Regions from separate parts of the Barnesiella sp. An22 genome, predicted to be linked through region 3. Evidence: riboswitches for the same ligand, from Rfam matches in the RefSeq annotation. Region 3 holds a riboswitch; each other region holds the start of a gene.

Region 1 (11,067 bases), 870 kb from region 3:
GTCGCTCGGCGGAGCCAACCCGAGCAAATTCAAGCTCTCGACCCAATCGCTCCCCACTACGGGCGGCTCGTTCACCGTATCGTTCAACAGCAACAATCTGGGCGTGCACGAAGCCTATGTGAAGCTCGCCTCGCGTGGTGCAGCCGACAAGTATATCCCCCTGTCGGTTCTCGTCAAGTCGGCCTCGGGTATCGACGATACCCACAGCCAGCCCGTCACCATCGTCCAGACGGGACAACGCCTCCACATCCAGGCCGAAGGGCTGCAACACGCGGCTCTCTATTCGATTGCGGGTGTACTGACAGGCCAATTTGCGGCCGAAGGCGAAACGATACAGACCCCCGAATTGCCCCGGGGTGTCTATATCCTCCAGGTAACGACAACAGCCGGTAAAACGACCCACAAGATTGTACTCCGCTAAAGTGTAAAAGGAGATACTGCGGCTCCCCCCGAGGAGCCCGGTATCGCTCCCGATAACCCTATCCGGCCCCGGCGCGCGACCAGTTCCACGCCGGGGCCGCTCTTTTAAAAGGGCTCGACGAGCATCACAACCATCCCTACCCTCCCCGCAGGTACCCCCGCAAAAAGTTTTTCAAAAAAAAACAGCCAGGCCAACAAACAGGTAACTATTTGTTTCCTTGAAAGATAAAACGGCACTCGATTTTTTTTGAAAAAATTCTTGCCCGATATGTTGTGTAGAAAGAAAAAATGCCCTATCTTTGCCGTCGCAAAACCAAAATGGTGCGGTAGTTCAGCTGGTTAGAATACATGCCTGTCACGCATGGGGTCGCGGGTTCGAGTCCCGTCCGCACCGCCAGTAAAGCGAGGATGACTCCTTTACGAAAACAGAACATGGTGCCTGTAGCTCAGTTGGTTAGAGCATCGGATTGTGGTTCCGAGGGTCGTGGGTTCGAGTCCCATCTAGCACCCCACAAAAGGAGCGAGAACAAAAAGTCCTCGCTCCTTTTGTTTTACCCACTCCTTTGTAAAACCGGGGCAGTAGAGGGATAAGGGGAGCAACGTAAAAAACTGAGGGATTCGTGAGGGATCAACGTAAAAACCTGAGGGATTCATAAGATTAAGCATAAATTTTAGCTAGTCTGAACAAGAAGAACGCCTTATCCTTTACTCCTCTGAACTGCGAACGGAAGCTCTTTATTTTGGCATTGAAGGATTCAGAAGCCGCGTTTGTGGAACGCCTCTCAAAGAAGTTAATGATTTCCAGATAATGTGTCTGTATGGATCTTGCCACTCTGCCAAAAGCCAGGAAGCCCGATTTGTCCACCTCGTCATACCATCTGGCAAGTCTTGTCAATGCGGTATCCTTATGCTTGCACTGGTGATATATCAGCCCGAGTCTCATGGAAAGATAGTAGGCCTTCTTTATCTCGGGATATTCTCTGAAGAGGATTTTGGCTCGTACACGCTGTGATTCGGTCCATAAAGATTCCTTCTTATAGAGAAGATAGATGCTTCTTGCCAGCAGCTGCTTTCTCGAATCCCCGTTCTCGAATACCGGAGCATGATAGATTTTCCCGCAAGCTTTGGCATGTGCTATCTGTATGGATTCCTCATCCAGGGCTTCCCAGCGTGCCTTCACTCTCATTTCCTGAACCTCTTCATAAGCCAGTTTCTGGACATGGAAGCGGTCTGTGACACGGCGTGCGGCAGGGAAGCAGATTCGTGCCGTCTGCTCCATGTTCGGAGCCATATCGAGGGTTATCTCCCTGACCTGAAACCGCCTGCGTCTGGAGAGCTTCAGCAGGACGGATGTGACGATCCTTACATCGGTACCCTTTATGATGGCAATGATACTTCCCAATCCTCCTCTTCTCTCCTTGTTTATCAGGATTGTGTAGAGTTCTCCCTGTGAAAGGTTGACCTCATCAATTCCCACATACGGACCGATATTCTTCTCGAAAAGAATCCATTTTTCGGCATGGGGGAGCTGGTCCCAGCTCTTGTAACCGCTCAAGTGGTTGCGGTACTGACGCTCCAGAAGATCTCCGTCCACGCCGAAGAGGAATCCCAAAAGCTTGCAGCTTACCGGAAGTGTATCAATATAGTTCTTTTAAAAAAGACGCAAATTCTTGCGTCATACGGCTCCCTTCTGCAACCAGCTTCCAGTTGCGGCTTACATAACGGCCATCTTCCTTCACAATCCATCTGCGCCGGCGGATATTCAGGAAAAGTTTCTTGCCACGAACCGGAAAGTCCTGAACCACTACAGGATCATAAAATCCCTTGCTTTCCACTTTCATTTTTGAATGTTCTTCAGGAACTTCATTTTTCTCTTCCAGATATATTACTATTTCCGTACTGCTTTCCTTTACATCCGAGATGATAAAATAATCCAATGTCCCTTCGGGAAGAAGGAGACGATAGCCGTTGCTTTCCATATCTGTTGCTGATTCATTGTTCGCAAAGATACGATTTTATACGGTTTACTCCTCAGGTTTTTACGTTGATCCTTCGTGAGATTAAGCATAAATTTTAGGAGCAGTAGAAAATCGGTGGGGATAACCACACAGTTTAACGATTTTAAAAAAAAGGACTTTTGGAGAATAGGCGTAAAAAAACGTGGGATTCGCAAAGTCAGAACGCAGCAAGGATTAACACCAAAACAGGCCGCCCTCAAAAATTCTGAGAACGGCCTGTTTACAGACTCTACAATTAGATAAACCTTATCTCTTTATCTCGGACAGATGGCTCAATAGAACTTCGACATCGGATAGATGTTCACCGGATAACTGCCCTTGTTTTCGAGATTCATCACCAGCTTCGGCTCATCGCCGCTGCAATCGTAGACGAGGATATTCCCGTCGGAAATCCGGGCCTCGTTCAGGTCGTTCGATACCGATACATAGAGCAGATTCTTGTTCGGGTCGGCTACAACGTTGCAGGTCAGATACTCGGCTTGCGGAGCATCGTTTTTCACCTGGATATACTCCTCGATTTTCCACGTCTTGAGCGAGATGCGGCTCACCGTCAAGGTACCGGCGGCAAAGTAGAGGTAGTCGCCAGCCAGCGTCACGCCCGACGAGTTCATAAACTCGGCCGAGATGTCGGCACTGATGGGTTTCTCGAGTATGACGCTCATGGTCTCGGTGTCGACAAAGGTGAGATAACTTTTCAGGCTGCCCGAGCGGCCGCAGGTAGCCACCACGATTTCGTGGTCGCCCGTGCGACAGATACCGCTGATAAATTCGCCCGAAAGGTCGAGCGAACGGGTCAACTTGTTGCTGTCTTTCGTGAACTCGAAGAGCTGGGTATTGGTCCAGAATCCCCCGCCGGAACAATAGAGGTGATCGCCGATGACGGTCATGCCGCGTGTGCCCACAACGGTCTCGATTGTATTCCCCTGGTTGCCGAAGTGGTATCCACCCTCCACGAGAGTCAACTCGCCGGTCTCGGTATCGAGGCGGAACATGCCCTGTCCGTCGGCCAGAAAGAGGTTATGCTCGTCGATAACGGCCAGATTCTCGAGCGGCGTGACCAGCGGCAACGAGTCGACCACCTCGAGCGAGCCCTCGGGTTTATGAAACTTCAGGTCCTTGAAATGGAATACCTTCTCGCGGCGGAAGGTCTCGGCATCGACAATGACGATAGTCCCGTCGCCCGGCTCGCTGTTTCCCAAATCGGGCACCTCGGTATTGTTGCTCATGATGTAAATCTTGTTTCCATAGAGGTAGAGATCTTGCGACGTATTGCCGCAGGCCGAACCGTTGACGGTACGGTAGACATTCTGCTCGACCTGCCCCTCGGGCGAAATCCAGGTGACCGAGCCGTTCTCCAGACGCGGGGCTCCCTGGTTGAGAATCAACACTCCGTCGGGCGAAGCATATCCGCCGAGAGCCGTGGGCGGATTAGTGCCGCCACCGCCCGTATTACCACCGTTACCTACAAGTTCGGGGTCGGACGAGCAACCGCCCGCCGCAACCATGGCCCCCGTCAGCACGAGGGCTGCAATCCATCTGTTATTCATTGCGCAAAACATATTTCTTACAGATTACTGACGACCGGCCGGGAAATAGAAGCCGGCGGGGAAGTGGGTATAGTTTTCGTATTTGACGGCCGGAGCCTCGGTGCTGGTGGCAAAGTCGAATCCCCAGATCTGGTTCTGCCCGAAGAGGGCATACGACTTGAGGGTATTGATGTAGACACGTCCCGACTTGGGGTGCACGCCCAGTCCGTTGTAACGGATGCCGGCGTTCTTGTCCAGAGCAGAGAGGTCGACCATCCATTGCTCGGCCTCGAGACCCGAGTCGGCCTTGAGATCTTCGCTCTCGTCGAAAGGCAGACAGTAGACCGTCACCCCATCGGCATAGTAGAGGTTGTTGCCATAGGCGGCGAAGGCCTCGCCCGACGAACCCACGGCCGGTTCAACGCCTATGCGGCGCTGAATCATCGAGCGGTCCGACAGGTTGAACTTGCCGATGGCAATCTGTCCCGAGCCTACGGTCGTCGAGGTAGAGGTCATCACCCACATCCGGCCGTCGTCGGCGCCCTGAATGCCCAGCACACGGTTGATCATGCAGGGGATGCTGTACGGGAACGAAATCGACGTCACGGCATCGCTCTCGGTCGAGAGCTCGAGAATCTTGCTCAAATAGCCCGACTTGAAGGTGTAGGCCTTGCCTCCCATCGTCACGAAGCGGCTCTTCGGCGCACCGTCCGAACCGGTCACGAAGGTCAGCGACTTGGCCGTGGGGTCGAAACGGTAGATACCGGCGTTGTCGCGGATATAGAGATGCTGCTCGTCGAGCACGGCGATATGCGTGGGCCAGTCGAGCCCCTGCAGGTCGTCGGTCGTGTAGGCGGCCGTACGCTTCAAGGTGTGGGCATCGGCCACCACCAGCATGCCGTCGTTTTCGAACACCGTGCCGTTGGGGTTCTTGTTGCCATTCTGCGAGATGATATAGACCTTGCCGTTACAGAACGCCATGTCCTGTGCCACGTTGCCCAGCTCGGTACCGTTGACCGTCTTGTAGGCATCGGCCACCACATACCCCTCGGGCGAAATCCAGGTGAGCGAGCCGTTCTCGGTAGTCATGTTCCCCTCGTTGAGCACAAAGACCCCGGCCGGGTCGTCAAAGGCATTCAGACAATACAGCTCCACCTTTTGCGAAAGGTTCTTCCCGCCTGCGCCCGCTACCGTGACGGTGAGCGTAGCTTTTGTTTCGGCATCGGCCGTGGCCGAGATTTCGATTTTCCGGGCATCCTGGTCGACCGTTGCACTCCACCCGGCGGGCAGCGATTCGGTCTTGACCGACTGCACATGCTCTGCCGCATAGGCAATCTCTACTTGGGTATCGGGAACCACAAACACCGGCACATCGGTTGCAACAGCCGTTGTCCACTCAAACTTCGGGTCGGGCATCGGTTCTTCACTCTCTTTCGAGCAACTGCCCATAATCAGAGCTACCGCTACCAGCAGCACGCCCCACATCTTTCTTACTTTCATCATTCTACTTTTGGATAAAAATCTATTATTTAACAAGTTGTTGAAAATTTGCAAAACAAGGTCCCGGGCCGGAGAAGAGACGGCAAGCCCGGCCGTTGCCATATTGTCAAGACGGCAACGCGTCGTGCCTGCCTGTTCCCGGGCAGATGCCCCAACAGGTTTACACAGTACCCCGACACGGGTTATGAATGGCTCGAAAAGCCTGAAAAAAGTATATAGCATTTACGTCGTACATTTAACCGTCCTGTCCACGGGCTCGATTAAAAACAAAAACTGACGGCAGGTCTTCTGACTGACTCCCCACTCGAGGCCTTCCCGATATTGCAATCAGTGGCGTATAGAATTCGAGCGGTTGGCGGAGCTTCACAGCAGCGGGACTGTCCGGGATTTTCACCCGATTCCCTTTTAATCCTCGAGGCCCGGCGGACCTTTTGGAACCAATCGGCTGCAAAATTAGTATTTTTTTCTGGAGAAAGATAACTTTTTGCTTCCTACTTCAAACAGATTGTATATGGTGCAGCTTATAGTCTTTATCCTCAGCGGTCTTGACAACACACTCCCCCCACAAAAAAAGCATGAGCGCATATAGCCGAGATGCGGCTGTATGCGCTCATGAGTTTCTCTGAAGAAGTTTTGCCGGTTCTCTCCTACACCGGCTCCATTTTTTTCTATACTGCCAAACTTATCTTACCAGAACCTTCTGGCCGCCGATAATGTAGAAACCGTTCGGCAGATTCTCGGCAGCAACCTCCCGAGGTACGTTGGCCCGCACCTTCATGCCTTGCAAATTGAAGACATCGACACGGGCACTTCCCGAATCCACACGGTCGGAGACCACAGACTCGATGCCCGAACTCGCCGATTGCCCCTCGAGTATCCAGGCATTCAGCTCCTTTACCCGGGTCGTGGCCGAGGCAAAGGCTTCGATGCCGTTGGCATCGGCTTCGGTGGGGAAGACACGGATGGAGGTAGCCCACTTGTCGTTCACGAAGATGTCGAGGATGGAGTGGTCGATAAAGATATTTATCTTCAGCTCACTCCCCACGGCCGGACGCTCGGGCAAGATGCAACGATAGACACCGTCGTATACGCCGGCGTCGTTGGTCAACCGAGGCAGGGCGCTGAAGTCGGCCACGAGTTCACCCGTTGCCGGAGTGTACGAAACAACGGCCTCGGCACTGCCGCTCTTGAAGATGTGGAAACCGAAGTCGGAGGCACCCACCTCGAATGTGCCGCATATCTCGACCGAGCGTCCGCTCACAGGCGAGAGGTCGAGAGTACCGTTCAGGTCGAACCCCGTGCGGGTAAAGGTGGTCGTGGTGCGTAACCCGGTCAACCCCTCATAAGGTTTCTGCGACAGCGAGCCGTCCTCAGCAATAGACCACTCGCGAGGCAACGAATAGCAGTGAGCCCAACCCAGGTTCCAGTTGGAGACCGACGACAACTTGTCGGGGACAATGCCCAGGGAAATCACCTTGTCGTTGTGCCGATAGATGGTGGGCGACAAGAGACCGAAGCCGTCGCGGGAGTTCAGCTCGACCAGACGCGGTTGCGAAGAATCGGCATCGGGCACAAACTTTCCATCGGCGGCAATCGAGCCCGTCCAGTACAAGGTGTGAACACCTTGCGATGTGTTGAGCGGCGTGACGGTGAACAGCCATCGGCCGTCGGGCATCGGGGTGATGTTGGGCATCTCCCAGAAGGTACCGGCTTCGGCAGCCGACGAGCCCGTGAAGAAGAGGTCGCCGTCGTTGCTCCACATGCCGGTGAGCGGGTTGTAGCGATGCAGAGTGGTTGTGCCTACCCCATTCTTCGAAGAGCCCACAATGATGTAGGCGTTGTCGCCGTTGCGGAAGAAATAGGGGTCGCGGAAATCGTCGGAGAGTCCGCTGGGGCGACCACCGATAATGGGGTTGCCGGGCAACTTGCTCCACTCGTTCAGGTTGTCGGCGACAGGCGTGGCCTGCGCAATCGTGGCCTTGGCATAATCTACGGCCGTATAGAGGATGTTGGGCTCTCCGCCCGTCACCTCATCGTCGGCAAAGAGACAGCCGCTCCAGCACCCCTTGATGTCGTAGGCGTCGCCGGGAGCCAGGGCAATCTTCTCCTCCCGCCAGTCATAGAGGTTTTCGCTCGAGATATGTCCCCAATGCAAGCGGGCCATGTAGGGGCCGTCGGCATTCTTCTGGAAGAAGAGGTGGTAGCGGCCGTCGGCATAATACATGCCGTGGCATTCGTTGGTCCACCCGGCGGCAGGCATACCGTGGAAACGCGGACGCAGCAAATCGTCGGCAAAGCGCGAGGCCGGTATATCGAGGTCGGGCTCATGCTCGGGTTGCCAGGTCTGTATCTCGTCCAGCGACTTGGCCTCGTTCCAAATCGAAATATCGTCAATCAGTCCGTTGAACGACATCAGCTCGAAGGGGCCCGACAGGCGGGACTCGGAGCCCTGCCCCATGTAAAACGAACCGGCGGCAAACGAGACAGAACCGTTGGCCCGGCTCGAGCCTACCTCCACCCCGTTGTTGTAGAGCTTGATCGACCGGTTGTCGCAGTCGATTACGGCCACCAGGTTGTTCCAGCTATACGTGGGGAGCGGCGTGCTCGCCTCGATACTTACCGGCCAACCGCCGATGTAGGTCTCGAAACTGTACTTGCCGTTAAAGCCGAGGTAGAAACCGAAGCCCGTCTTGCTGTCCCGGTCGAGACAGGTGACGATGGGGGTCTTCTCCGACGTATCGGTATCGATTTGGATAATGGGATAGCACGGGAGGGCCACCCATACCGAGACGGTCATTTGCGTGGCATCGGCAGCCAGGATATTGTCCAGACGGGCATCTACCCGCGAGGTATAGCCGTCGAACCTTAAGGCGGCACCTACGGCTCCGTCGACATTCTCGGGGGCGAAATTTCCCTCGACCGTAAAGCGGTCGCCACTGATACGCTCCTCGATCTGCCCGGAATCGACATTCATAGGAAAATGGGCAACCAGTTCGGCATTTAACGACAACGCCGACGCCATGGCGGCAATAACTGAAAATGATTTAATCCGATTCATTGATACAAATTCTTTTGAGGTTTGGCTGGATACGACACAGATGACGCACCTCGACAGAGAGGGTTACGCCATCTGTGTTTCAATAAGTTTTATTTCAGATAATCGAGAATGTTCATAGTCAACTGCTCGATGTTGTGCTGATAGGGATTGGTACCCGAGTTCTGGTTCCACTCATAGGCGGCAAAGCCGTTGGCGATGCAACGTCCGTGCTCGGCATTGGCATAGAACTCGACCAGACCGGCCACGCAGTGGTCGCGCACATGGCCCCAGGTGGCCAGCACGAGGGCGTTGGTAGTCACCTCGAAGTTGCGAATCACGTCGGGATAGTTGCCTTTCCCGTAGATGTTGCAATCCCACAAGCAGTTGTGGTCTTCGCGTTGACCGGGACCGATGAGCGGCAGGCTGTTGTAGCCGTAGTTGTTGGGGTCTTCCATCGTGAGGCCCTCGTATACGGGATGCGAGGTACGGTCGTAGAATCCCTGGTCGCTGCCGTTGCGGAAGTCCCAGCCCAGGTAGGGATTGATGGTCCACACGTCGGTACCCGTCCCGCCTTCGCCGTTACCGTAGGTCGTGGGAGGCATGGTCGACGGCACGAAGCCGAGGGGTACGGTGAGCTGCGTAGCCATGTTCGAGAGGTAGAGGCTGCCGCCGTTGGCCGAGTATTGGCGCAGAGCGGCGATGGTCTCGTCGGAGGTTATCTCGGCCGGCAGGTTCTCCCACCCGAGAGGCAACCCCACGCGGTCTATCTCGATCCAGAGCACGGGATAGATGTCGGCATCCAGGTCGGCAAGCTGCGAGGGTTGGATGAGTTCGGCATTCTCCTGCTCCATGAACCAGGCGGCCGCAGCCCGCTCGTCGTCATCGGGGAGCTGCTGGATGGTGGCGGCAGTCATCAGGTAACCCATCTTGGGGGTGATGTAGGGAACCGTCACCTGTACCGAAGTACCCTTCGACGTATAATACTCGTCATATACCAGGGCCACGGTGTAGGTCAACTCCTGGTCCATCGGCTGGCCCTTCATCTCGCACGAGGTAGCCGACGCCTCCAGCACGACGGCGGCATCGGCCTCGTCGGCTCTGAAGACCTTAACGGCCGTAATGCCCTCTTCGTCGGGCAGGGTCCAGTTGAGTGTAACGGTACGGCCGCTCACCGAAGCCTCGAGGTCGGTCACATTGGCCAGCTCGATATAGGGAATCGTAGCCGTCACCGAGACACCCTCGGATACATAGCCTCCGTTGTAGAGGACTTTCACCGTGTAGAGATACTCCTCTTCCATAGGCTGCCCCTCCACCGAATAGGAGGTTACGCTCCCCTCGAGGCGTGTGGGGTTCGACGAGTTGCCGTTGGTAATCAGCAATACCCCCTCTACCCCATCGGCTGCGGGCAGACTCCACGAAAGATTGACCACATAGCCGTCGATGTCGGCTCTCAGGTTACTCACCTTTTGCAAATCCGGAATTTCGGTATAACCGGTCGGCTCAAATTCCGAGCATGCACCAAACATACCGCACAGCGTGGCAAGCAGTATGAAAATGCCATAAGATATTTTTTTCATCGTACTTTCTGATTTAATGTGTTATTTATACAAGTCTCCTGCATTGTCTACCTGGTTGACAGGAATCGGGAAATAGATTTCGTCGCTCGAGAGATTGGCTCCCTGGTAGTAGGTCCGGATTTTCCCTTCGGTTTCGTAGTAGTTGTTTACCGTTTCGACTACCGTACCCCAGCGCACGAGGTCGAACCAGCGCAGACCCTCCATAGCCAACTCGAGGCGGCGCTCCATGCGCACAGCCTTGCGGGCATAGTCCTGATTCCAGCCCGTAGCCGGATATTCGCTCACCTTGTAACTGGCCACCATGGGGTTGCAGTCGATGGGTTCGTACGAAGCGTCGACCGAGCGGGCGGCCTTGCGGCGCACGTCGTTGATGAGGGTGCGAGCCTCCTCGAGATCCTTGTTCTGCTCGATCAGGGCCTCGGCCTTCATCAGCAGCACGTCGGCATAGCGGATGAGAAGACCGTTGAGCGACGAGGCTCCCCAGGGCACGATACCGGGTTTGACATAGGGCGACTCGGGTGCCGGATAGGGCTTTTTGCCCGAATACTGTCCGTAGAGCTCGAGGTTGCGGCACCACTTCTCGTTATACTGGTGCGAACGCCACGGCATCCCGATACGGCCTACCGTAAAGTCGAGACGGGGGTCGATGTTGCCTTCGAAATCGGCACGGTCTACATTCTGGTCGTCGGGAGCACCATCGAGATAAGGCAGACCATTTTCGTCGGTACGGAAGGCGTTGACCAGATCTTGCGAAGCCAGATAGAAGTCGTCGCCGTTGCCATAGAGGTTGCCTTCGGACCAGGTACAGTTCAGACAGTTGTTGTAGTTATACTGGTCGGGCGAGTTGGCCGACGAGAACTGGATGGCCAGTATCGACTCGTACTGGTTGTTGTACTCGGGTTTCGACATGTCGAGGAAGTTGGGATAGAGCTCGTACTGATGGCTGTCGATTACGTAGCCGGCATAGGTCTCGGCTTCGGCCCAATCGG
Region 2 (11,067 bases), 1.0 Mb from region 3:
GCCGAAGCCAGGTCGAGGCCTGCATATTTCAGCAGTACGAACCGGATGCTGTGACCTACGGCCGCCAGTAATGCTGCATACAGAATGGCCCGGCGGGGCGGGTTGGAGATAACGGCGAAGCCTATGGCTGCAATGGCAGCTCCGATGGCGTCGGCAATGACCGAGCCTAATATTTGCCAGTCGATCATAACAGTTTCCCTCCCATCATTAAAAGAGTGATACCCATACCGAAGGCGATGCAGACAATCAACAGCAGGGCGTTGATGAGTCGGGCGGTGCCGGCCAGCACATGACCTTCGATAATATCGATAATCCCGTTAATCAAGGGGACGCCCGGTATGAGGTAGAGCACGCTGGCACCGATAGCGATGTCGGGGGTGGTGCCCCAGTGCTGCCACATGGTAATCGAGGCGATGAGCGATGCGACAAATGCCGATATGGTGAATACGAAATAGTGGTTGAAGTGCAATATCTGTTTGATGCGGAATCCCACGAGCGTAGCCACAAATACGGCGGCTACCGCTATCCAGTCGCCGTTGAAGAGCCGGCAGAACGAGGCATTGGCAAAGCCTACCAGAATCCACACCGTCCACGGGTTCATGCGAGGTTTGCTCGTGATGGCGTGGAATTTCTCCCACAGCGTGTCGAGCGGGAGGTGGTTGTCGTAGGCTTCCCAGCTGAGGGCGCTCAATTCGGAGTTGAATTCAAAATTGATTGCCCCCGATTTCGCGGTACTCACCGTGCTGTATACGTGGGCGTTGTCCTTGCTTCGCAAGGTCATGCTGATGGTTTTGTGAAAGAGTGTCATGTGGGCTTCGAACCCAAACGACTCGGCTATACGGGCCGTGTTGCGCACGATACGCGAGGTATGTACGCCCGATGCCATCAAACAGGTTGCATATTCCGTGAGGAATTGCGATACCGATTTCAGTTCTTCGTGTACGTTGTTCACCTTATTGTAGTATTGACCAATGTTTCAGCGTGCAAAGATAGTGAAAGGCGAGAGCAGTGGCAAATGGAAAACGAAGTTTTCGACATTTGACAGAGCCGAGCCGCCTCCTTTCTTCTGGAAAGATAGTGAAAGGCGAGAGCAGTGGCAAATGGAAAACGAAGTTTTCGACATTTGACAGAGCCGAGCCGCCTCCTTTCTTCTGGAAAGATAGTGAAAGGCGAGAGCAGTGGCAAATGGAAAACGAAGTTTTCGACATTTGACAGAGCCGAGCCGCCTCCTTTCTTCTGGAAAGATAGTGAAAGGCGAGAGCAGTGGCAAATGGAAAACGAAGTTTTCGACATTTGACAGAGCCGAGCCGCCTCCTTTCTTCTGGAAAGATAGTGAAAGGCGAGAGCAGTGGCAAATGGAAAACGAAGTTTTCGACATTTGACGGTGCCCGGGCCGCCCATTCTCTTCTTTCAAGATAGAGATTGGAAAGAGAGAACCGATAGCCGGTGCATGTTGACCGCATCGACTATCGGCTCACAGGTCGGGAGTAGTCGTTCAGGCGAACGATTTATTCGCCCCAAACGCTCTTCGCAATATTTTTCATCGTTACGATTTTGCTCCACATCATCTGTTCCGAGACGATGCTGTTGCCCTCGTTGTCGCGGAAGTCGCCCTGGCTGCTCAGGTGGAGCGACTCGAGCGGGAGCAGACGAGCTGCATTCTCGATGTGCAGCGTGATGCTGCTGGTCGATATGGGTTGCAGGCTCGAGGTCGAAATCAATCCCAGAATCACCTCTTTGCCCTGGCAGTAGTTGAGCATGGAGAGGTCGATGTTCTCGTTTTCGCGGTCGCCGAAGTCGAGTGCAATGGCATCGGCCCGGGTCGAGAGCAGCAGCTCGGCCGTCTTCTCCTTGTCGCCCACGCGCCACCACTTCTCGTGGAACTGCAGCGAGATGCACATGTCGTCGGGTTTCTGAGCCAGACAAGCCTCGGTGAGTTTGGCCGAGGTAGCCACCAGCGAAAGCAGGTCGATGTGTGCGGCCTGGGCCACCTGCTCGAGGTCGCTGTTGCCGGCCAGGTTCCAGGCGTAGTCGCTCAGTTGCAGGAATCGGCACCCCATGTCGTAAAACTCGTTGATGACCGTCTGGTAAGTTTGGGCGATGTCGTGCACGAGCAAATCCATATCGGGGTAGTAGCGCCCGGTATTGTAGCGGTTCTCGGGGCGGAGCAGCTCGGCCAGCAGCGTAGCAGGCGAGGGGAGCAGCACCTTGGCATACATGTCGCCCCCGATGATACCCGTCAGGTAGGTGAAGCGCTGGGTCACCTTCGGCGTGGAGGGGTAGGCGTTGTCAAATCCGATTTTGCCCGAGATAACCGACTCCTTCACCTCTTCGGGTTGAGCCGGTTCCTGTTTCGTGATATTCTCCAGGTGGTGGAAAAAGTCGAGATAGTTGGTCGACTTGTAGTCGCCGTCGGTTACACACTTCAGCCCTATCTCTTTGCACTTCTCGACAATGCGATAAATCTCTTTATCTTCGATTTCGTGCAGCTTGGCCGAACTCCACACCCCGTCGTGATACAGTTTGCGGGCTTCGACGAGGGGCTCGGAGTATACGAAGCTCCCCGTTATATCTACACTAAAAGGAATTTTTCTTGCCATAATCTTTTCTTTTTTAGTTAAATACTGAATGGCGGAATAGAGTCGCCCACGCGACGCCTACTCCTATTGCTCAAGCAAAAAATCTCTTTTTTCCGAAAAATTTTCTTTCGACCGGCGGCTCGGTCCACGGAGCCGGCAACAGTTGTTTCTACGCAATCGGCAGGTCTTCTGACTTGTCTCCCTCTCAGACGCCTTCCCAATCGAGTCTGGATTAGTGGCATTGCAGTATTTGTCTGAAAACTCATACGAAACTCACAGCAGCGGGCCTGTTCGGGATTTGCACCCGATTCCCTTTTCATTGCCTCGGCCGATTCGGACGGGGCAAACCGATTACGGGGGGCAAAGTTATATCCTTTGTCCTAATTTCACAATGTTTTTCTAAAAAAATCTTACACAAAAGAGACTGTGTCTTTTGTATTACTCTGAAGATTAGCTATTTATTTATATCCGAAAATCTCGGAAACGATTCGGGGAATATCGGTGTTGTCGATGGTTCCGCCAAACTTTTCGGCACCCGCTCCTATGGCATAGAGGGGCACATAGCCGGCCGTGTGCGAGCCGCAGGTCCAGGCGATGCGGGCTATCTCGTTGATGATTTGTTTGGCCGTTTCGGTCATCGGTTCGTTGGCCTCGTAGAGCGACTGTACCAATGTGTCCGAGGGGTTGAGCAAGGTCTCCTCGTATACCCGTTTGAGGCGGGCCTCCTGTTCGGCCGTAAGGGTGAGGTGCGACCAGAAGCCGAAGGCCTGCGACAGAGCCGTTTTCACCCTCTCCCACGAAACCGGTTCTCCAGCCCGTCGCCAGTCGGCAATCTGCCGGGTGAAGGTCGAGCCGCTCATCGTCTGGTACTGGAGCGCCTGCAGGTTGAGGGCATATTCGCCCGTGCCCAGTACCACACCACCCGTTTCGTGGTCGGCCGTAACAATGATAAGGGTTTCGTCGGGGTGAGCCCGGTAAAAGTCACAGGCAATCTGTACCGACTCCTCCAGGTCTTTCACCTCGCGCAGGTCGGTAGCCCCGTCGCGCGTGTGTCCCGCCCAATCGATCTGAGCCCCCTCGATCATCAGGAAGAAGCCCCGCTCGTTGCGCGACAGGAAATCCACGGCGCAGCGGGTGAGGTCGGCCAGCCGCATGTCGCCGGGCTGGCGGTCTATGGCATAGGTGATGCTTCGCTCGGGAAACAGCACCATCTTCCCGGCCTTCTGGGCCTTGCGTTGGTAATCGTCTACACTGGTAGCCAGCACATATCCCCGCTTGGGCAGCAGGTCGTAGAGCGATTCCCTGCCGGGGAGCGACGGTTGCTTGAATCGGTTGCCGGCGTAGAAGTCGAACCCCGTCGCCAGCAGGTCGAGCCCCACCTCGTAGCGGTTGTTGCGGTTCACCTGGTGGGCATAGAAGGCCCCCGGCGTGGCATCGTCGATTTCGCTGCTGGTCACGATACCCACAGCTGCCCCCTGCTGTTGAGCCTTCACCGCTATGCTGTATACCGGTACACTGTCGGCATCGACCCCCACCATCTTGTTCCGGGTCTTCACTCCGCAAGCCAGAGCCGTGCCCGCCGCAGCCGAGTCGGTAATGTCGCTGCTGGCCGAGCCGGTATTCACGAAAGCCGAGTGGGGGAATTGCGAGAAGAGCAGCCGCTCCGGTCCTTGCCGGCCGGCCAGCTCGCCATAAAAGAGTTCGGTAGCATTCACCTCGTTCACACCCATGCCGTCGCCGATGATGTAAAACACATACTTGGGCCCGGCAGCCTGTGCCGCCCACACGGTGGCCATCGCCAGCCCCAAGAGCAGGGGAAACCATCTTCTTGTCATACCTGTCGCGTTTATGGGTGGAGGTTGCAGATGCCCCCGCCCGTTTCACTCCAGCAAAAGTAGCGAAAGCCCCCGTCTCCCGCTTGGCCGATTCTGTGAAATCTCTGTGACAATGGTGTTTCAAATTCTTGTACCTGCCGTGGCATTCAAGTGTCGTTGGTAGCTCGTGTCATTCCGCACTCGACGCGGAGTCCAGTTCGTCGGGAATTACCCTTTGTTCCTTGTTCAGTGGACCCCGCATCGGGGGGGCGGGGTGACATCCTTGTCATACCGCGCTGCGACGCGGTATCCAGAAGTTATCGGGGGCGGGGCTGTCGAATACAGAAAGAGCCATGCCTATACCGGCATGGCTCTTTTATTAAGGAATAGAATTTGCAATCGCTTAATCTTCGATGGCAGCTTGGGCGGCAGCTACGCGGGCGATGGGCACGCGGTAGGGGCTGCACGATACGTAGTTCATGCCCAGTTTGGCGCAGAACTTAACCGACGAGGGTTCGCCACCGTGCTCACCGCAGATACCTACCTTGAGGGTCGGTTTGGTCGAACGGCCTTTCTCTACACCCATGCGAACGAGTTGGCCCACGCCTTTCTGGTCGAGCACTTCGAACGGGTCGGTTTTGAGGATACCTTTCTCTTTGTAGATCTTGAGGAACTTGCCGGCATCGTCGCGCGAGTAACCGAAGGTCATCTGCGTGAGGTCGTTCGTACCGAACGAGAAGAAGTCGGCTACCTCGGCAATCTGGTCGGCCGTAACGGCGGCACGGGGTACCTCGATCATCGTACCTACCTTGTAGGCTACCGTATCGCCGCGCTCTTCGAATACCTGAGCGGCTACGCGGTTGATGACATCGGCCTGCATTCTCAACTCCTCAACCACACCTACGAGAGGTACCATGATTTCGGGGTGAACGTCGATACCGCGGGCTTTCACGTTGAGGGCGGCCTCGATGATGGCGCGGGCCTGCATCTCGGTGATTTCGGGATAGGTGCAACCCAGACGGCAGCCACGGTGTCCCAGCATGGGGTTGAACTCGGCCAGCGAGTCGCAGGCGAGTTTTACCTCTTCGATGCTCATGCCCATCTCTTCGGCCAGTTCTTTCTGCGTAGCGAGTTGATGGGGTACGAACTCGTGCAAGGGGGGATCGAGCAGACGGATCGTTACGCCCAGACCGTCCATGGCTTCGAAGATGCCTTCGAAGTCGCCGCGTTGCATGGGCAACAGTTTGTCGAGGGCGTGGCGACGGCCTTCTTCATCTTTCGAAAGAATCATTTCGCGCATGGCTTTGATGCGGTCGCCTTCGAAGAACATGTGCTCGGTACGGCACAGACCGATACCGCGGGCACCGAACTTGCGGGCTACGGCTGCATCGCGCGGCGTATCGGCGTTGGTGCGAACGTCTACTTTGGTATATTTGTCGGCCAGGTTCATGATGGCAGCAAAGTCGCCGCTCATGTCGGCATCGACGGTGGGAACTTGTCCGTCGTATACTTCGCCGGTCGAACCGTTCAACGAAATCCAGTCGCCCTCTTTGTATACCTTGCCGGCCATCTCTACGGTGCGGGCCTTGTAGTCGACCTTGATTTCGCCGGCACCCGATACGCAGCATTTACCCATACCGCGGGCCACAACGGCAGCGTGCGAGGTCATACCACCGCGGGCGGTGAGGATACCTTGAGCCACGTTCATACCGCGCAGGTCTTCGGGCGAGGTTTCGATACGGACCATAATCACTTTTTTACGTTTCTCGGCCCAGGCTTCGGCATCGTCGGCAAAGAATACGATTTGGCCGGTAGCGGCACCCGGCGATGCGGGCAGACCTTTAGCCACGACTTTCACGCGTTTTACGGCGTCTTTGTCGAATACAGGGTGCAGCAGCTCGTCGAGCTTCTGAGCTTCCATGCGTTTCAGAGCGGTCTTCTCGTCGATGATGCCGGCACGCAGCATGTCCATGGCGATTTTTACCATGGCGGCACCGGTGCGTTTGCCGTTACGGGTTTGGAGCAACCACAGTTTGCCATCCTGGATGGTAAACTCGAGGTCTTGCATATCCTTGAAGTAGTCTTCGAGTTTCTGTTGGGTCTCGATGAGGTCTTTGGCGCACTCGGGCATCGACTCCTCGAGCGAGGGGTATTTGCTGGCACGCTCCTCTTCGCTGATGCCTTGCAGGGCAGCCCAGCGGCGAGAGCCTTCGAGGGTGATTTGCTGGGGTGTGCGTACACCGGCAACCACATCCTCGCCTTGTGCGTTGATGAGGTATTCGCCGTTGAAGATGTCTTCGCCGGTAGCGGCGTCGCGGGTGAAGGCTACACCGGTAGCCGACGTGTTGCCCATGTTGCCGAATACCATGGCCTGTACGTTCACGGCCGTACCCCACTCTTCGGGGATCTGGTTCATGCGGCGGTAGAGGATGGCGCGTTCGTTCATCCAGCTATCGAATACGGCGCAGATGGCACCCCACAGTTGCTCCCAGGGCGAGGTGGGGAAGTCTTTGCCGGTGTTTTCCTTGACAGCGGCTTTGAAGAGGCGAACCAGCTCTTTGAGGTCTTCGACCTGCAGCTCGGTGTCGCTCTTGATGCCTTTGGCCTCTTTCACCTTGTCCATCACCTCTTCGAAGGGGTCGATGTCTTCTTTGGTCTTGGGTTTCATGCCCAATACCACGTCGCCATACATCTGTACGAAACGACGGTACGAGTCCCAAGCGAAACGGGGATTGCCCGATTTCTTGGCGATGGCTTCTACGGCCTCGTCGTTCATACCCAGGTTGAGCACGGTATCCATCATACCCGGCATGGAGACGCGGGCACCCGAACGAACCGATACCAACAGCGGGTTGGTGGCGTCGCCGAACTTCGTGCCGGTGAGGCTTTCGATGTGGGCGATGGCTTGCTCTACGTCGTTTTGGATCTCCTTAACGACGGCTTCACGCCCTTGTTGAGTATATGTTGTACAAACCTCGGTGGTGATGGTGAATCCCGGGGGTACAGGAACACCGATGAGATTCATCTCTGCCAAGTTGGCGCCTTTGCCTCCCAGCAGGTTTTTCATGTCGGCACGGCCTTCTGCTTTACCGTTGCCAAAAGTATAAACTCTTTTCATAGATAAATAAGTATATGATATTTATATAATTGTTTTCGTGTCCGGCTTCATGACCCGATTGGTAAACCGGCATAAAACATTATGCAAAAATATAGGATTCGCGCAAACAACAAAAATATTTTGCTACAAATTTTAACGCTATGTATTTTTTATTTGTATTACGGTCTCGGGCAGAAGGTCCGAGGGGTGGAATCGATGCGGTATATCCTGTTTTTTAACAGTCTGGCTCATTCGGATAGCGTGGAGCTTCTAAGGTTCCACGCCCGACCGGGGTTTGCGGCAGGCTATCCAGTGGCCATAGGTGAGCATGCGCCAGATCCACTCGAGCGGCCCGAACCGGAAGGTGTTCAGCCACATGCGGCTGAAGGCCTGCTGCACGACAAACACGACCAGTACAATCAGCTCGGTCGTGGCCAGACTGATGGTGGAGCCCAGTCCCAGCCCGATGCCGTAGAAGATGAACATGCCCGCCAGCGACTGCCCTATGTAGTTGCTCAAGGCCATGCGTCCCGGTGCGGCCAGCCAGGTGAATGCCTTCAGACGGGGGCGTGCGAGATAGAGCAGACCAAACCCCGAGGCGTAGGCAAATGCCATGGGATAGACGCTCACGAAGTAGAGCAGGCTGTGGATGGAGAGCCCCCAGGGATGGGCGTTCATCGAACTCCAGGCGTAGAGCAGCGAGAGGGGGAGTCCGACCATCAGACCACCGGCAAAGAGCCGTTTCAGCCACGGCTTATTCTCTTCCAGTCGGGCATAGAGTCGTTGCCGCCCGATGTAGTAGCCTATGAGAAAGAGCCCCAGTACCTTGAAGTAGCGGTTGCCGTCGATAAACTCCTGCATCCGCACCAGGGCTCCCTGAATCAGGAATTGAAACACCTCGTTGTAGCCGGTGGCGTCGTGCAGCCAATAGGCAAAGTTGGCATCGGTGATGCCGAACCGGGCACAATACATCTGCTGCAGTTCCACCACCCGGGCCGAGGGGTTGGTGTGGGTAAGTTCGCACACGGTATCGATGCACACGGGGATGAAGAGCAGTGCCAGAGCCGCGGCCAGCAGCCGGCGGTCGGAGAGGTGGCGAAACAGCGGGAGCAGCATGCCCAGCAGCGCATAGAGCAGTAGGATGTCGCCGCTCCAGAGAAATATCAGGTGCAGCCCGCCGATGAGAGCCAGCAGGACCATACGCCGGTAAAACACGCGCAGGGCATTCCCGCCCTTGCGGGTCACGTTGCTCAGGATGATGGAAAAGCCGATGCCGAACAGCAGGGAGAAGAGGGTGTAGAATTTGCCGTCGACCAGGAGATAGAGCAGGTAGCGAAGGCCGCGGTCGCCACCCGAGGCGGGCAACTGGGCCGCATCGTCGGCCGGGAGGAAGGTGTAGAGCGAAAACTCGGGAAAGTTGGCCAGTGCGATGCCCAGGATGGCGAAGCCGCGCAGGGCGTCGAGTATCACATACCGTTCGGACGAACGTATGGGGGAGAGGTTATTGTTTGTCATGTCGTTTCGGAGATTGTGGAGTTCGCATTTCGACCAGTATCACGCTGGCGAGGATAATGGCCAGTCCGGCCAGTTGCAGCAGGCTCACCTCTTCGTGGCCGATATATACCCCGATGACCACCGCCACCACCGGGTTGACATAGGCGTGGGTGGCCACCTCGGTGGCGGGCCGCACCTTCAGCAGCCACACATAGGCGGTGTAAGCCAGCAGCGAGCCGAAGAGTATGAGGTAGAGCAACGACAGCCACGAGCCGGTCGAGACCGCTGCCCAGTCGACCCGCGTCGTGTCGCCAGCAGCTCAGGCACAGAGCCAGAACAGGATGCTGGCAAAAATCATCTGCCACGCCGCCCCCGCAAAGGCGTTTACCGCCTCGGCTTCAGCCGACCGGTATTTGGCGTAGAGTGTGCCGAGTGCCCACGATATGCAGCCGGCCACCAGAATCAGGATGCCGTACTCGTGGTGCATGGCGGTGTGGGAGTCGGCAGCCAGCTGTTCCAGGTAGAGCAGCCCCACGCCGGCAAATCCGGCCAGCAGGCCTGCAATCGTGCGTAGGCTGCGAAAGTTTCTTTTCCACATGGGCACGTCGAGCAGCATGATCCAGATGGCTGTCGACGAGGCGACAATCGCCACGAGGCTGCTGCTCACGTAGCGTTGGGCCAGCATGATGACGGCCATGTCGACAAACAGCAGCACGATACCGCTCACGGCCGACCGCCTGATGAGCTGCGGGCGCATCACCCGCTCGCCCCGCCAGCCACAGAGCGCCAGCAGCAGGAGCCCCGCTGCCGAGAAGCGCAGGGCCCCCAGCAGAAAGGTGGGGATGTCGTGCAGAGCCACACCGATGAAGTAGTAGGTCGAGCCCCATACTACATAGATGAGGAAGTAGGCCAGCACAACGGCCGCTCCGTGTCGTGTATGTGTCATGCGTCTCATGTGGTTAACGGTTTGCAGACAACGATTCGACAAACGAGCGGAAGCGCATCAGGGCTTCGTGCAGTACCGAGCGGGGGCAGGCGATATTCCAGCGCACGAACCCTTCGCCCTCGGCGCCATACATCGTGCCGCTGTTGAGCCACAGTCCGGCTTGCTCCAGCAGGCGGGCCTGCAGCGTGTCCGAGTCGAGGCGCAGGGCCCGGCAGTCGGTCCACACCAGATAGGTGCCCTCGAGTTTCGTGACGGGAATCTGGGGCAGGAAGGTGCGGAAAAACCGGCACATGAAGTCGTAGTTGACCTTCAGGTAGTCGAGCAACTGGGTCAGCCACTCTTCGCCCTCGTTGTAGGCGGCTATGGTAGCCTCGATGCCGAAGGGGTTGACGTCGCACACCTCGTTGATGTTGATGGCCCGGTCGATGGCCTGGCGCACCGCTTCGTCGCACGAGACGATGTTGGCAATCTGCAGGCCGGCCAGGTTGAAGGCTTTGCTGGGCGACAGGCAGGTGATGGAGTTTTGCAGGAGGCTCTCGTCGATGGATGCGAAGGGGGTATAGGTGTGACCCGGGTATGCCAGTTCGCAGTGAATTTCGTCGGCGACTACCTTTACGCCGTTGCGCCGGCATATCTCGCCGATGCGGCGCAACTCATCGCGGCTCCACACCCGGCCAGCCGGGTTATGGGGATTGCAGAGGAGCATGAGCTTGACGCTCGGGTCGGCCGTCTTGCGCTCCAGGTCGTCGAAGTCGATGCGGTAGGTATTCGCCTCGTACAGGAGCGGGTTGGTCACCACGCGGCAACCGTTGTTGCGAATCGAAGAGAAGAAGCAGTTGTATACCGGGGTCTGCACCACCACGCCGTCGCCCGGACGGGTCAGTGCCTTGATGATGACCGAGAGGGCCGGGACTACCCCCGAGGTGTAGACAATCCACTCGCGCTCGATGTGCCAGCCGTGGCGACGGGCGAACCACCCGGTCACTGCCGCATAGTATTCGTCGGGCACACGCACATACCCGAATATGCCGTGTTGCACGCGTCGGGCCAGGGCATCGACAACGGGCTGTGCCGTGCGGAAGTCCATGTCGGCCACCCAGAGGGGGAGCACCCGGTCGTCGTCCGTGCTGTCCCACT
Region 3 (10,707 bases):
ACAGGTCGACGGCCGCTTTTCCACCCGAGACGACACCCCGGCAAACGGGTATGCCCCGCAGGTCGACCAGCCCGAATACCGAACCGTCGACGGCTACAATCGTAAGCCGGTCGTGCACCGGGTTGGGCCAGGCCTCGACGGCAGTACACATCGCCTCGTCGATACCGCTCGCCTCGGTCACCTGCACATCGACGGTGCGGGTCGCCTTTTTCCCGTTCGAGTTGACCGTGAGGGTCAAGCGGGTATCCCCTATGCTCACGCCGCTCACCGTGAGGTCATAGCCCGAGATGCGGGCCGTAGCAACCGAGGAATCCTCGACCTCGACGGCCGACACAATGGAGGCCGACAGATTGTCGGCATCGGTCACTGCTTCGAGCAACGAGATTTTTACCGGCTCACGGCCTATCGACAGCCGGTCGGGAAGAGCGATGACGGGCGCCTCGTTGTCGGGAAATACCGGCAGGGCCGGGAACCAGTAGTAGGGCTCGAGCTCTACCGTACCGAGCAGCTCGCCCGAGAGGCCGTCGACCACGTGCACCCAGTTGTTCATGTAGTGCGACAGGTATCCGCTCTGGGTCGCCGTCACAATCAGGCGGTCGTTTCGAGGGTCTACCCGCAGGCCGGCACCCTGGAACTGCTGCACATAGGCCTTGTCCTGGTCGGGCAGGGTGAAGAAGTCGGCATCCAATTCGTCGGTCGGAATATGATAACGTGCAATTTGGTTTCCTTTTTCGTTTGCAAAATAAAGAAAATTATTTCGATATGCCGCACACAAACTGCCCGCATTCCACGCGCCCCAGGTGCTGGATACCCGGCAATCGTCGGGCAAGAGGCGGCTTCGGGTCTCGAGTGTAGCCACATCGATGCGCACGAGCGACGTGGCATCGGCGGCCCACACGCCACCGTCGCGTCCCAGCGTCAGGGTCGAGATGGTAGGCAGGTCGATCGTGGTGTGCAACGTGTGGGTTGTGGCATCGATTACCAGCACACCCACCGCCTGCTTGGCGGCAAACACATAGCCGCCGGCCCGCACCATGGCACCGATCTGTCCGGCATAGAGGCCGCCCTCGCCACCGGTCCCGGCAATCTCTTCGCCCAGGCTCATCGACTCCAGGTCGAAGCGGGTGATACCCGACGAGGTCCCTATGTAAGCCGTGTGTTCATCCACGCCCACAAAGGCCCGTCCGTCGCCCCCTATCTCGTCGAAGGCGGCCACCCTCTTCAGGGTGAGGGCATCGGCTACGGCCAGACGACCGCCGGTCGAGGCATCGGCCGTACTGCTGGCCTGCTTCGAGACAAAAAAGAAACGCCCGCCATAGATGGCGCCATACTGTGTGGTCACCCCCAGCGTTTCGCCGGGATTCTCCCGCCGGAAAGCCCGATAGACCCAACGTCCGTCGGACGTGAGGAAGTTGACCGTACCGTTGTCCCAGCCATACCAATCCTCATTGACCAGAAAGAGGCCCTGCGTGTAATCGACGGGGGCCTGTTCGTAGGGCTCCACCGCCACGGCCCCGGTATAGTCGGGGCGACTGCCGTCGGCCTTCTCGTAGAGAAACAGATAGGTAGCGCCGGCTTGCAGACGGGTGGCATTTACATCGGCCTCGACCGTAGTGCCGTCGGGCTGTTGTTCGAGACAGCGCCACACCCCGGGCTCGGCCTCCGAAGGCGAATTCCAGTGGTCCTCCTCATCGGTACAGGTCCAGCGGTTGTAGTTGCCGGGAGTCGAGGTGAAGAGACCCGAAGTCTGGTATTTGGGATAGGTGCTGTTGCCGCCCACAACGAGCGCGACGGTATTCTCGCCGTTCAGGTCGAAGCCGAGGCCGTCGACCGTATATCCGCCTTGACGGCGAGTGAGCGAAAAGAGCCGCGGGTCGGCCTTCACCACCTCGTTGAGCATAGCAATGACGGTAGTCTCGACGGTACCCCGATAGCCCCAGGCCAGCGCCTCGGGCGACCGTCCGTCGTTCCAGGCAATCACCAGCGCCACCTCGGTATCGCCCTCGCCGGTCCAACTGGCAATATCGGCCAGCGGGTAGGCCCCGACGAGCGCAAACAGGCTGCTCGCCCAGGCGGTCAAAAGGAGTACATAGCGTTTCATCTCTTCTATCTCTTTTTTTGAGGGGACCTCCCGGAGCCGAGCCCCGGGAGGTTGCCCTCTATGCCATGACCTCGGTCGCTCAGCGTCTGAGGTCGGTATTTACAAACACTTTCAAAACCTCTACCGAATGGTCGTCATACACGACCTTCACCAGATTGATACCCGGCACGGGAGCGGGCAACCGCTTGCCGTCGACCGAATAGTATTCGCGTGTCAGCACCACCTTGTCGGCCCCGACACCCTCGATGCCGGTGGGAGTAGCCACCCGGAAGGAGATTCGGAGCGTCGCCGTCGAGGTGGTCAGCACCAGCGTATAGTCGCCGGCCGGGAGCTCCTCGCCCTCACGCACGAGCGTAAGCACGGCCCCTTCGCTCGAGAGCGAGAAGGTCTGCCCGGCAAGCTCGGTATCGCCCTGTTTCAGGCGGACCGTAACGGCATCGGCCTCCACGAGGCTGCGATTGAAGGTGATGGCAAAGGTGGTTGTCTTTCCGTCGATTTCGAGCAACTCGCCACCGTCGAGCGTCATCTCGGGAGCGGTCGATACGATGGAGAGTTGGGTGAGCCAGGGCTGTATGTCGAAGGCCTTCCAGTAGTTGGCCTCGGCATAATCGCCGCACGACTCGGCCGGCACATAGATTTTACAGCTCTCGGGCACCTTGTCGAAGGTGTTCGAGCTGGCCCCCGAGGGGAGCGCGCTGTTGATGTAGAGGCTCTCAAGAGCCGAACAGCCGCCAAAGGTATAGTTTGCTACCGAAGCGATGGCACCGTTGGCCACCACCCGGGTGAGCGAGGTATTGTTTTTGAAGAGGTTCGATTCGAGCGCCTTCACGCCGGTACCCAGCTCGGCCGACTGCAGGGCCGAACAACCGTAGAAGGCCGAGGCTCCCAACGAAGTTACCCCGTCGGGCACCACAATCGAGGTGAGCGAAGTACAGCCCGAGAAGAGGGCCGAACCCAGCGTGGTCACCTTATCGGAAAATTGAGCCGATTCCAGCCCCGTGCAACCGTAGAAGGCCGAGCGGCCGAAGGTGGTCACTCCGGGAGCATCGGGCAATCGTTTCAACCCGCGGCAGTTGTAGAAGGCGTAGTCGGCAATTTCGACAATCTTGTCGGAGAGCACCACCGAGTCGAGCACCGTACAGCCGTAGAAGGCATAGTCGGGAACTGAAGTTACCCCACCGCCGATGCGTGCCGTACGCAGGCCGGTACACTCTCTGAACACATAGCCGCCCAACATGGTCACCCGGTCGGGAATATCGACCTCGGTCAACTTCGCACACCCTTTGAAGGCATACTCCCTTATTTCGACAATCTGCTCGGTCAGGGGCAGTTGGCTGAGGCCGCTGTTCTGGAAGGCATATTTCCCTATCGCCGTAATGTTGGCGGGCAATACCACCGACTCCAGAGCCGTACAGCCGCTGAAGGCATAGTCGGGTACCGCAGCAATGCCCGTGCCGAGCGTGGCCGAGGTCAATGCCGTACACTTTTCAAAGGCGTAGGAACCTATCGAGGTGATGCTGTTGGGCACCGTCAACTCGGTAATGCCCGTACAGCCCGAGAAGGCCGAGGCTCCCAGCGTCACAATCCGGTCGCTCAAGGGCAACGACTTCAACGCCGAACACCCTTTGAAGGCACTGGCCCCTATCTCGGTCACCGAGGGGCAGGCAATCTGCGACAGCATCGTACAGGAGTTGAAGGCATAGTCGCCAATCTTGGTGATGCCGTTCCCCACGGTGAGGGTCTCCAGCTTCTTGCAGTTACTGAAGGTATAGGTGCCCAGCATGGTGACACTGTTGGGAATATCGAGGGTCTGTATCGCCGCTCCATAGAAGGCACGGCTGCCAATCGACTGCAACCCGTCGTTGAGGGTAAGGGTCGTGAGCGGACAGTTGAAGAAACTCCACTCCCCTATCGTCTGCACCGTAGCGGGCAATACCAGCGAGGTGAGGCCGGCACTGTCGAAAGCGCGGTCGCCGATGGCGGTGAGCCGGTTGCCCAGCGTGAGCGACGTCAGCTTCTTGCAGTCGGCAAAGGCATAGTCGCCGACAGTCGTGAGGCCGTTGCCCAACGATACGGTCGTGAGCGAAGCGCACTTGCTGAAGGCATGGCTACCCAGCGAGGTCACCCCGTCGGGCAGCGACACCGAGGCGATGGCCGTCTCGGCAAAGGCATATTTCCCGATTTCGCGCAAAGCCGATTGCCCGGACAGGGTCAGGCTCTGCAAGGCACTGCAACCGTAACAGGCATAATCGCCCACCCGTGTCACCGTAGCCGGAAGCTCCACCGCAGCCAGAGCCGAGCAGCCGTAAAAGGCCGAATCGCCTACCTGCGTGAGCGAATGGCCCAGCGAGGCCGAAGCCAGTTTGGCACAGCCGTTGAAGGCCAGAGCCTCTATGGTAGTCAGACCGTCGGGCAACGCTACGGCGGTCAAAGCCGTACAGCCGGCAAAGGCCGAGCGTCCCAGAGTCTTGAGATTTTCGTTTGTCGTGAGCGTAGTCAGTGCCGTACAACCGCCGAAGGCTTCGGCACCAATCGTGGCGGCCGACTCGGGCAGCTCCACGGCGGTCAGCCCCGTACAGCCGTAGAAAGCCCCCTCGCCTATCGTCTGCACCGTGGCGGGGAGCTCTATCGAAGTCAGTTTGGTACACCCCATGAAAGCCATGTCGCCGATGGCGGTCACCGTACAGGATTGGCCATCGAGCTCGACCGTGGCGGGTATGGTCAAGGTGCCCGAAAAGGTTGCATACGAGTCGTCATACATGATGACTGCCGTGTGGGGAGCCTCGCCCGGCATGGCCACCACGGCCTTTTCGCCCACGGTGAGGGTGACCGGGTCGGTCGATACCGAGCCCAGCCGGTTTCCGGCCACACAATAGTAGCTGCCGGCATCGGCCGTCGTAGCCGACGCTATCGAGTAGACAGCCTTCACGGCCCCTTCGATGGCGACCTTGTCCTTATACCACTGATAGGTGAGGCTGTCGCCCCGGAATACCGGCACAAAAGCGGCCGGCTCGCCCGGCGACACCACCAGGCTCTCGGGCTGACTCTTTATCGAGGGTTCGGTGAGCCCGTTCTTGGCGGCAGCGGCCAGCGGTTTCCAGTCATACGACTGCATGCCGGCCGAGAAATTCCAACCGTCCCAACACCCGTCGGTGAGCTTACGGCCCGAGATTCCCATGTTGCTGTAATACCACGAATCGCTATCGGCCGACTTCGTCCAGTACGACCAGTAGCCCTGATACCACCCCGACTGCCAATAGTCCTCGGGGTCGGTACAGCTCCACCCGTCGTAGGAGTAGCCCGACATGGGTATCAATCCCAACTCGTTGGCCTGCCGCACCTCACCATCCTTGACGATGGCAAAATCGCCGCTCTTGTTCACATCGTAGCCTAAGCCCGAGACCGTGCTGCCGAACGCCGTGCCCGACTCCGAGGCAATGACAAACCGCGGGTCGGCTGCCGCAATGGCCGTAATCATGGTGGCGCCGGTAGCCTCGCCGTCCCAGCGGAAGCCCCACACCAGGGCACTCTCCTCGCCGTCGACATTCCACTGCACCGCCAGAGCCGCCCGGTTGGCGCCCTCGCCGGTCCAGTTTTCAATCATTTCCATCGTGAAGGTTCCATCGGCAATAGCCCGAGGCGATACCTGCTGCACGGCGGTAGGGTGCGGCCGCCCCTGCACAAGTACCTGTGCCGGCAACTGCATCACCGCAAACAGCAAAAGCATGAAAACATAAATCTTTTTCATTTCGGTTAAATCTTTAAGTATTAAAATTGAACAATCGTTTTTGCCATTTCAATACTTGCAAGATATGGTTTACCCCTGCCCATAGAACCGCCTCCGGCCTGCCGGCCCGGAATCGTTTTTTGCCACAGCTCATACCTCGCAAGCTATCGGGACAATACGCACGGCAGGTCTTCTGACTCACTCCGACAGCCGAGGCCTTCCCAATCGCACGGATCAGTGGCTTGTCTCTCGGCTCCTTTTCGATGGAGTTCACAGCAGCGGGACTGTTCGGGACTCACACCCGATTCCCTTTTAATCGGCCTTCAACGGGCCGAACCGGTGCGCACTATACGCTATTTTATTCTTACTATTCTATCTCTCTTTTTCTTACTTTTCCTCGATGTGCAAATCGGTCACTCCGGCCACCTCGGTCGAGCACTCGCCCAACCAGCCGTTGAACTGATTGACACCGGTATAGATCTTGATAAAGTCGATGCCCTGCAAATGCACGGGATTACCCTCGGCATCGACCGCCCAATCGATATTGAAGTTAGACTTCTCGCTGTCGTTGGGGTGGTTGTCGGCATACCCCCAGTCGTAGGCATAGAGCACATAATAGGAGCCGTCGCCGCTCTCGTCGATGGCATTGTCGGGCAAGCGGGTGCCCTCGAACGTGAGCGTCTCGTCGGAGAGCCACTGCGGGTAATAGGATTGCTTGTGGAAAACGACCTTCGACACGTAGCCGGTCCCGCCCTGGTTGTCGGTCCAGCGCACATAGGTCGAGTCGGTCACGCTGGTATCGGTACCGGGCACCGGCGTCTTGGCCTCATCGGGGCGGTAGTAGGTAATCTCGTAGTTCTTTATCGTCGACGGCTTCTGATACTCGCTGCCGGCCAGTTCGTACCACTCGTCATCGGGGAGGCCGTTGCCGTTGACATCGACCGATACCATCACGATACCGGGCTCGCTGCTGCCGCCCGATGCGGCAGTGGGTTTGCCCGTGGAGTAGAAGGCATTGCCCAAGACCTTGAAGTCGTATTCGCCGGGACGGTTGACAATCGTATGGTCGAACCCTACGACAATGTAGCCGCCATAGCCACCCAAGGTCACCATAGTACCGGCATTGTAGGCGAGGCAATCCTCGGCCTTCTGCCGCATGGTCTCCTCGGTATCGCCCTCGGTGTAGCGGGGCAGCTCGTTGACAAACTGCCCGGGTGCGGGACGGTATTCATACACGCGGGTAATATAGGGGCTGTAGGCCACCTCCTCGTCATACACGACAATCTGCATGAGGTGTTCGATTGGATTGGTCGCATCGTAGATGTTCAACCTCAACCAGTAGGTGCCGGCCTCAGCGGCGACAAAGGTATAGTCGCGGGTGGTGGCCACGAGCGAATCGGCCGCCGTCGACTCGTAGGAGAGCTTCCACTCATAGCGCTCCCCGCTGAACTCGGGGTGAAGCGTGAGGCTCTTCATGCGTTCCACCACATAGGTATCGTCGAGTCCCAGCGAAATCATGGCCGGGGAATCGGACTGACAAGCGGCCAGGAAACCAAGCCACACGATCGACAAAAAGTACAATATCCGTTTCATATCCTGTTAGTTTGTTTTCTTCAAAAAAGCCATGTGCGCCGGTATGTCGCCGGTACGCACCTTCCACTTGAGCTTCCCGTCGCGGCCATAGCACAGCAGGTTTCCGCTCGACACATAGTTCTTGGCATCGGTCACGTAGATGTCGCCGTTCTCGGGGTTTACCTTCACCCCGTAGGGAATCTCGATATCGGCCTCGGTGCCGTCCTTGATAAAGCTGTCGGACACCACCTCGCCGGTGCGCACATCGACAATGCCGTAGGTCACGCTGTTCTCCTGCGACGCATCGTTCCAGGCCACACTGTACAGATAGAGCGAATCGCCGCATATCTCCATCTCGCTGCACGGAATGTCGAGCGTGTCGCTCACCTCCATGCGGCCGGTGCGCTTGTCTTTCTCCAGCACGAAGAGGCGCGAAGGCACCGACTTGTAGTCGCCCCGCGACGATACCCACAACTTGCCGTAGCGATCGGCCCGGATGCGATGCAGGTTTATCCCCACGGGAATCTTGCGTATCTGTGTCATCGTGGCGATGTCGACTACCGAGACCGTATAGTCGTAGTTGGGCTTGCGGTATCCGCCCGAATTGGCCACATAGATGAGGCCGTCCTGCACCACCAGCTCGTCAGGCTGATAGCCTACCGTCACCTCGGCCGTCACCTCGAGGGTGGCCGTGTCGACCTGGAAGACGGCGCCCAGCTGTGCGTTGGGGTCGATGCCCACCGGCCCCACATAGGACGACACATAGGCATAGCCGCCGTCGAAAGCGACGTAGCGGCAGTTGGGTATGTCGACCTGCCCCAGCCGCTTGCAGGTGCGGGCGTCGAGCACCTCGACCTTGTGCGAGCAGTTGATAACGGCATAGAGTTTGGAGCCGTATATCTCTATGTCGTTCCCCACGTCGCCCAACTCTTTCACCACATTGGGATTACGCTCGGCATAGAGGTTGCGGGCATACTGCCCCTGCTCGAAGTCGACAAAGTCGAGCGTACACTTGTTCGACCCCATGTTGCCCTCGTTGAGCAGATAGAGCCCGGCAAAGGGCGACTCACGGTCGAGCATCGGCAACGACTCGTATTCGGTGAGGACAATCACATCGTCCTCCCGGCACGAGGTCATCGATACCAGCATCGCCAGCATCATCCCGATAATTATATGTAAAATTCTGCCTCTCATCATAATTCGATAGCTATGCCAAACCGATAGTTACGCATCGGCATGGGGAAATTGAGCACTACGTCGTAGGCCTGGTCGAACAGGTTGTTGACCTCGGCCGTCACTTTCAGATTCACAGCTTTGATTTTGAACGACTTCACCAGCGATATGTCGCTCGTGTACCACGGCTGCACATAGTTATACTCGATATTCTCCTGCTGGTTGTACCGCTCGCCCACGTAGACAAAGCTGTAGTTGAGGCCCCAATCCTTGTAGGTGAGCCCCAGAATGGCCGAGCCGCTGTGCCAGGGGATATAGGGTATCTGGTCGCGGTAGTAGTTGTCGCTGGGGTTGGTGATGTCGATGGCCTCCTGATAGGTATACTGCACCTTGGTCATCAGCCCGATTTCGAGCGGCAGACGGAAGGTGGCCGTGGCCTGCACGTCGACACCCCGGATGTCGACCTTCCCCAGGTTGAGCATGGTCCAGCGGAACTGCTGCCCCTTGGGATAGGCGACAATCTTGTCCTTCACCAGATTGTAATAGGCATCCACACCGGTATGGAATCCCGAGAGGAATCCCGTCTTGGGTGCCACGGCATAGGTAAAGCCCACGTTGTACTGGGTGGCACTCTCGGGCTTCAGGGCCGAGTTGCCCATATCGGTGTAATAGAGGTCGTTGAAGGTGGGCATGCGGTATATCTGCTTGTAGAAGGCTCGCAGCACCCAGTTGTATCGCTTGAGCGGCTGGTACGAGAGGAAGACGGCGGGTGTCACCTTGCTCTTGTTGGGAGCCTTGGTCTGCCCCTCGGCCGTCTCGTCGACCAGCGTAGCCAGCACGCTGGCCTGCATCTTCAGCCGGTCGGCCAGCGAGAAGGCGGTAGCGGCCGAAATCCAGTGGGTGTAGCGGCTGGCCGAGAGGTACTCCGACAGGCCGTTCCACTGCATGTCGTAGGCCACCGACACGTCCCAGTTGCGGAGTATCGAATACTTGTTGGCCAATGACACGTAGACCTCGCGCTGCTTGTACTGGTTGTCGACCCGCATCAGCTTGTCGTCGTTGTTCACATAGTGGGTATAATCGAACGCATACTTGGCATTGACCTTGAGGCTGTACTTGCGGGTAATATCCTGCTGATAGACGCCTTGCACGAAGGTGTTGCGGTCCCACAACCGCTCGCCGTTGCGCCACACGTTGTTGACGATGGCGCCGGGGATACCCCGCTCGGAGCTGTAATGGTAGACGTAGGCTTTCCAAAAACCGTTGGAGAGATAGCCCTGCAGACCGCCCTCGAAACGCACGGCATCGATGTCGCCGTTTTGCCGGGTAGCCGTGGTGTCGTAGGCCACCTCGCCCGAGGGGGTAACCCGCTTGTAACGGAATTTGTACTTACCGCTCGAGTTGGTCCACTCGCTGTTGAAGGTCATGCTCACGCTCTCGCTGAGCTTGTATTCGAAGAGCACCGAGGGGTTGACCAAGTCGAACGACCCCGTTTTGAACGAGGCCTTCAGGTGCGACTTCTCGCCCGGCTTGAACTTGGGCCGACGGGTAGTGAGGTAGATGGAACCGGCCGAGCCGAACTCACGGGCCGACTGGAATATCTCGCTCTTCTGCCCGTTGTAGAGCGAAATCTCCTCGATGTTCTCGAGCGAGAATTTCCCCAGGTCCACCTGGCCGTTCTGAGCATTGCCCAACTGGATACCGTTGTAATATACCCCCATGTGGTTGGTACCCATGCTGCGGATGTTGACGGTCTTCAAACCGCCCACTCCACCGTAATCCTTAATCTGAATACCCGAAAAGTAACGTATGGCATCGGCCACCGAAAAACTGTTGAGAGCCTGTAACTCCTTCCCTGCAAGTTTCTGTGAGGGTATCACCTCGCTATACCGGTTGGCCGTGACCATTACCTCGCCCAGCGACCGGGTCTGTATCGAGTCGGTCGACGAAGTCTCATCGGCCCACACCCGCACGGGCAGAGCAGCCAGTACCCCAATCGCACACACAAACGATACCCAACGACAAAGTCTTTCCATCGGACTATTTTTTAACAGCCTCGGAGCGGGTTCTTTCGATACAAGTCGGTGTAAACAGACGGACGCGTGTAGGCCACCCTTCCGCAGATTCACAAGCT

The links. A riboswitch is a leader RNA that binds a small molecule or an ion and turns the genes downstream of it on or off. The one in region 3 is predicted to bind cobalamin.
Region 1: linked by a shared signal. The riboswitch ahead of ABGT88_RS06005 (DUF5074 domain-containing protein) and the one ahead of ABGT88_RS02570 (leucine-rich repeat protein) in region 3 are both predicted to bind cobalamin.
Region 2: linked by a shared signal. The riboswitch ahead of ABGT88_RS06535 (hypothetical protein) and the one ahead of ABGT88_RS02570 (leucine-rich repeat protein) in region 3 are both predicted to bind cobalamin.

The regions. Positions count from the first base shown of each region.
Region 1 is NZ_OZ007014.1:1,488,730-1,499,796, reverse strand. It holds gene ABGT88_RS06035 (carbohydrate binding domain-containing protein) at 1-421, shown strand, start outside; tRNA gene ABGT88_RS06030 (tRNA-Asp) at 741-817, shown strand; tRNA gene ABGT88_RS06025 (tRNA-His) at 856-932, shown strand; gene ABGT88_RS06020 (transposase) at 1,079-1,999, opposite strand; gene ABGT88_RS06015 (hypothetical protein) at 2,058-2,399, opposite strand; gene ABGT88_RS06010 (DUF5074 domain-containing protein) at 2,711-3,985, opposite strand; gene ABGT88_RS06005 (DUF5074 domain-containing protein) at 4,010-5,467, opposite strand; cobalamin riboswitch at 5,725-5,921, opposite strand; gene ABGT88_RS06000 (LamG-like jellyroll fold domain-containing protein) at 6,147-8,522, opposite strand; gene ABGT88_RS05995 (DUF4960 domain-containing protein) at 8,612-10,078, opposite strand; gene ABGT88_RS05990 (RagB/SusD family nutrient uptake outer membrane protein) at 10,100-11,067, opposite strand, start outside.
Region 2 is NZ_OZ007014.1:1,640,542-1,651,608, forward strand. It holds gene ABGT88_RS06525 (threonine/serine exporter family protein) at 1-188, opposite strand, end outside; gene ABGT88_RS06530 (threonine/serine exporter ThrE family protein) at 185-952, opposite strand; gene ABGT88_RS06535 (hypothetical protein) at 1,509-2,600, opposite strand; cobalamin riboswitch at 2,741-2,946, opposite strand; gene ABGT88_RS06540 (alkaline phosphatase) at 3,038-4,414, opposite strand; gene ppdK (pyruvate, phosphate dikinase) at 4,797-7,511, opposite strand; gene ABGT88_RS06550 (DUF418 domain-containing protein) at 7,761-9,005, opposite strand; partial or broken gene ABGT88_RS06555 (EamA family transporter) at 8,992-9,930, opposite strand; gene ABGT88_RS06560 (MalY/PatB family protein) at 9,944-11,067, opposite strand, start outside.
Region 3 is NZ_OZ007014.1:620,184-630,890, reverse strand. It holds gene ABGT88_RS02575 (DUF5074 domain-containing protein) at 1-2,101, opposite strand, end outside; gene ABGT88_RS02570 (leucine-rich repeat protein) at 2,181-5,849, opposite strand; cobalamin riboswitch at 5,994-6,184, opposite strand; gene ABGT88_RS02565 (cell surface protein) at 6,216-7,421, opposite strand; gene ABGT88_RS02560 (YncE family protein) at 7,428-8,594, opposite strand; gene ABGT88_RS02555 (TonB-dependent receptor domain-containing protein) at 8,594-10,609, opposite strand.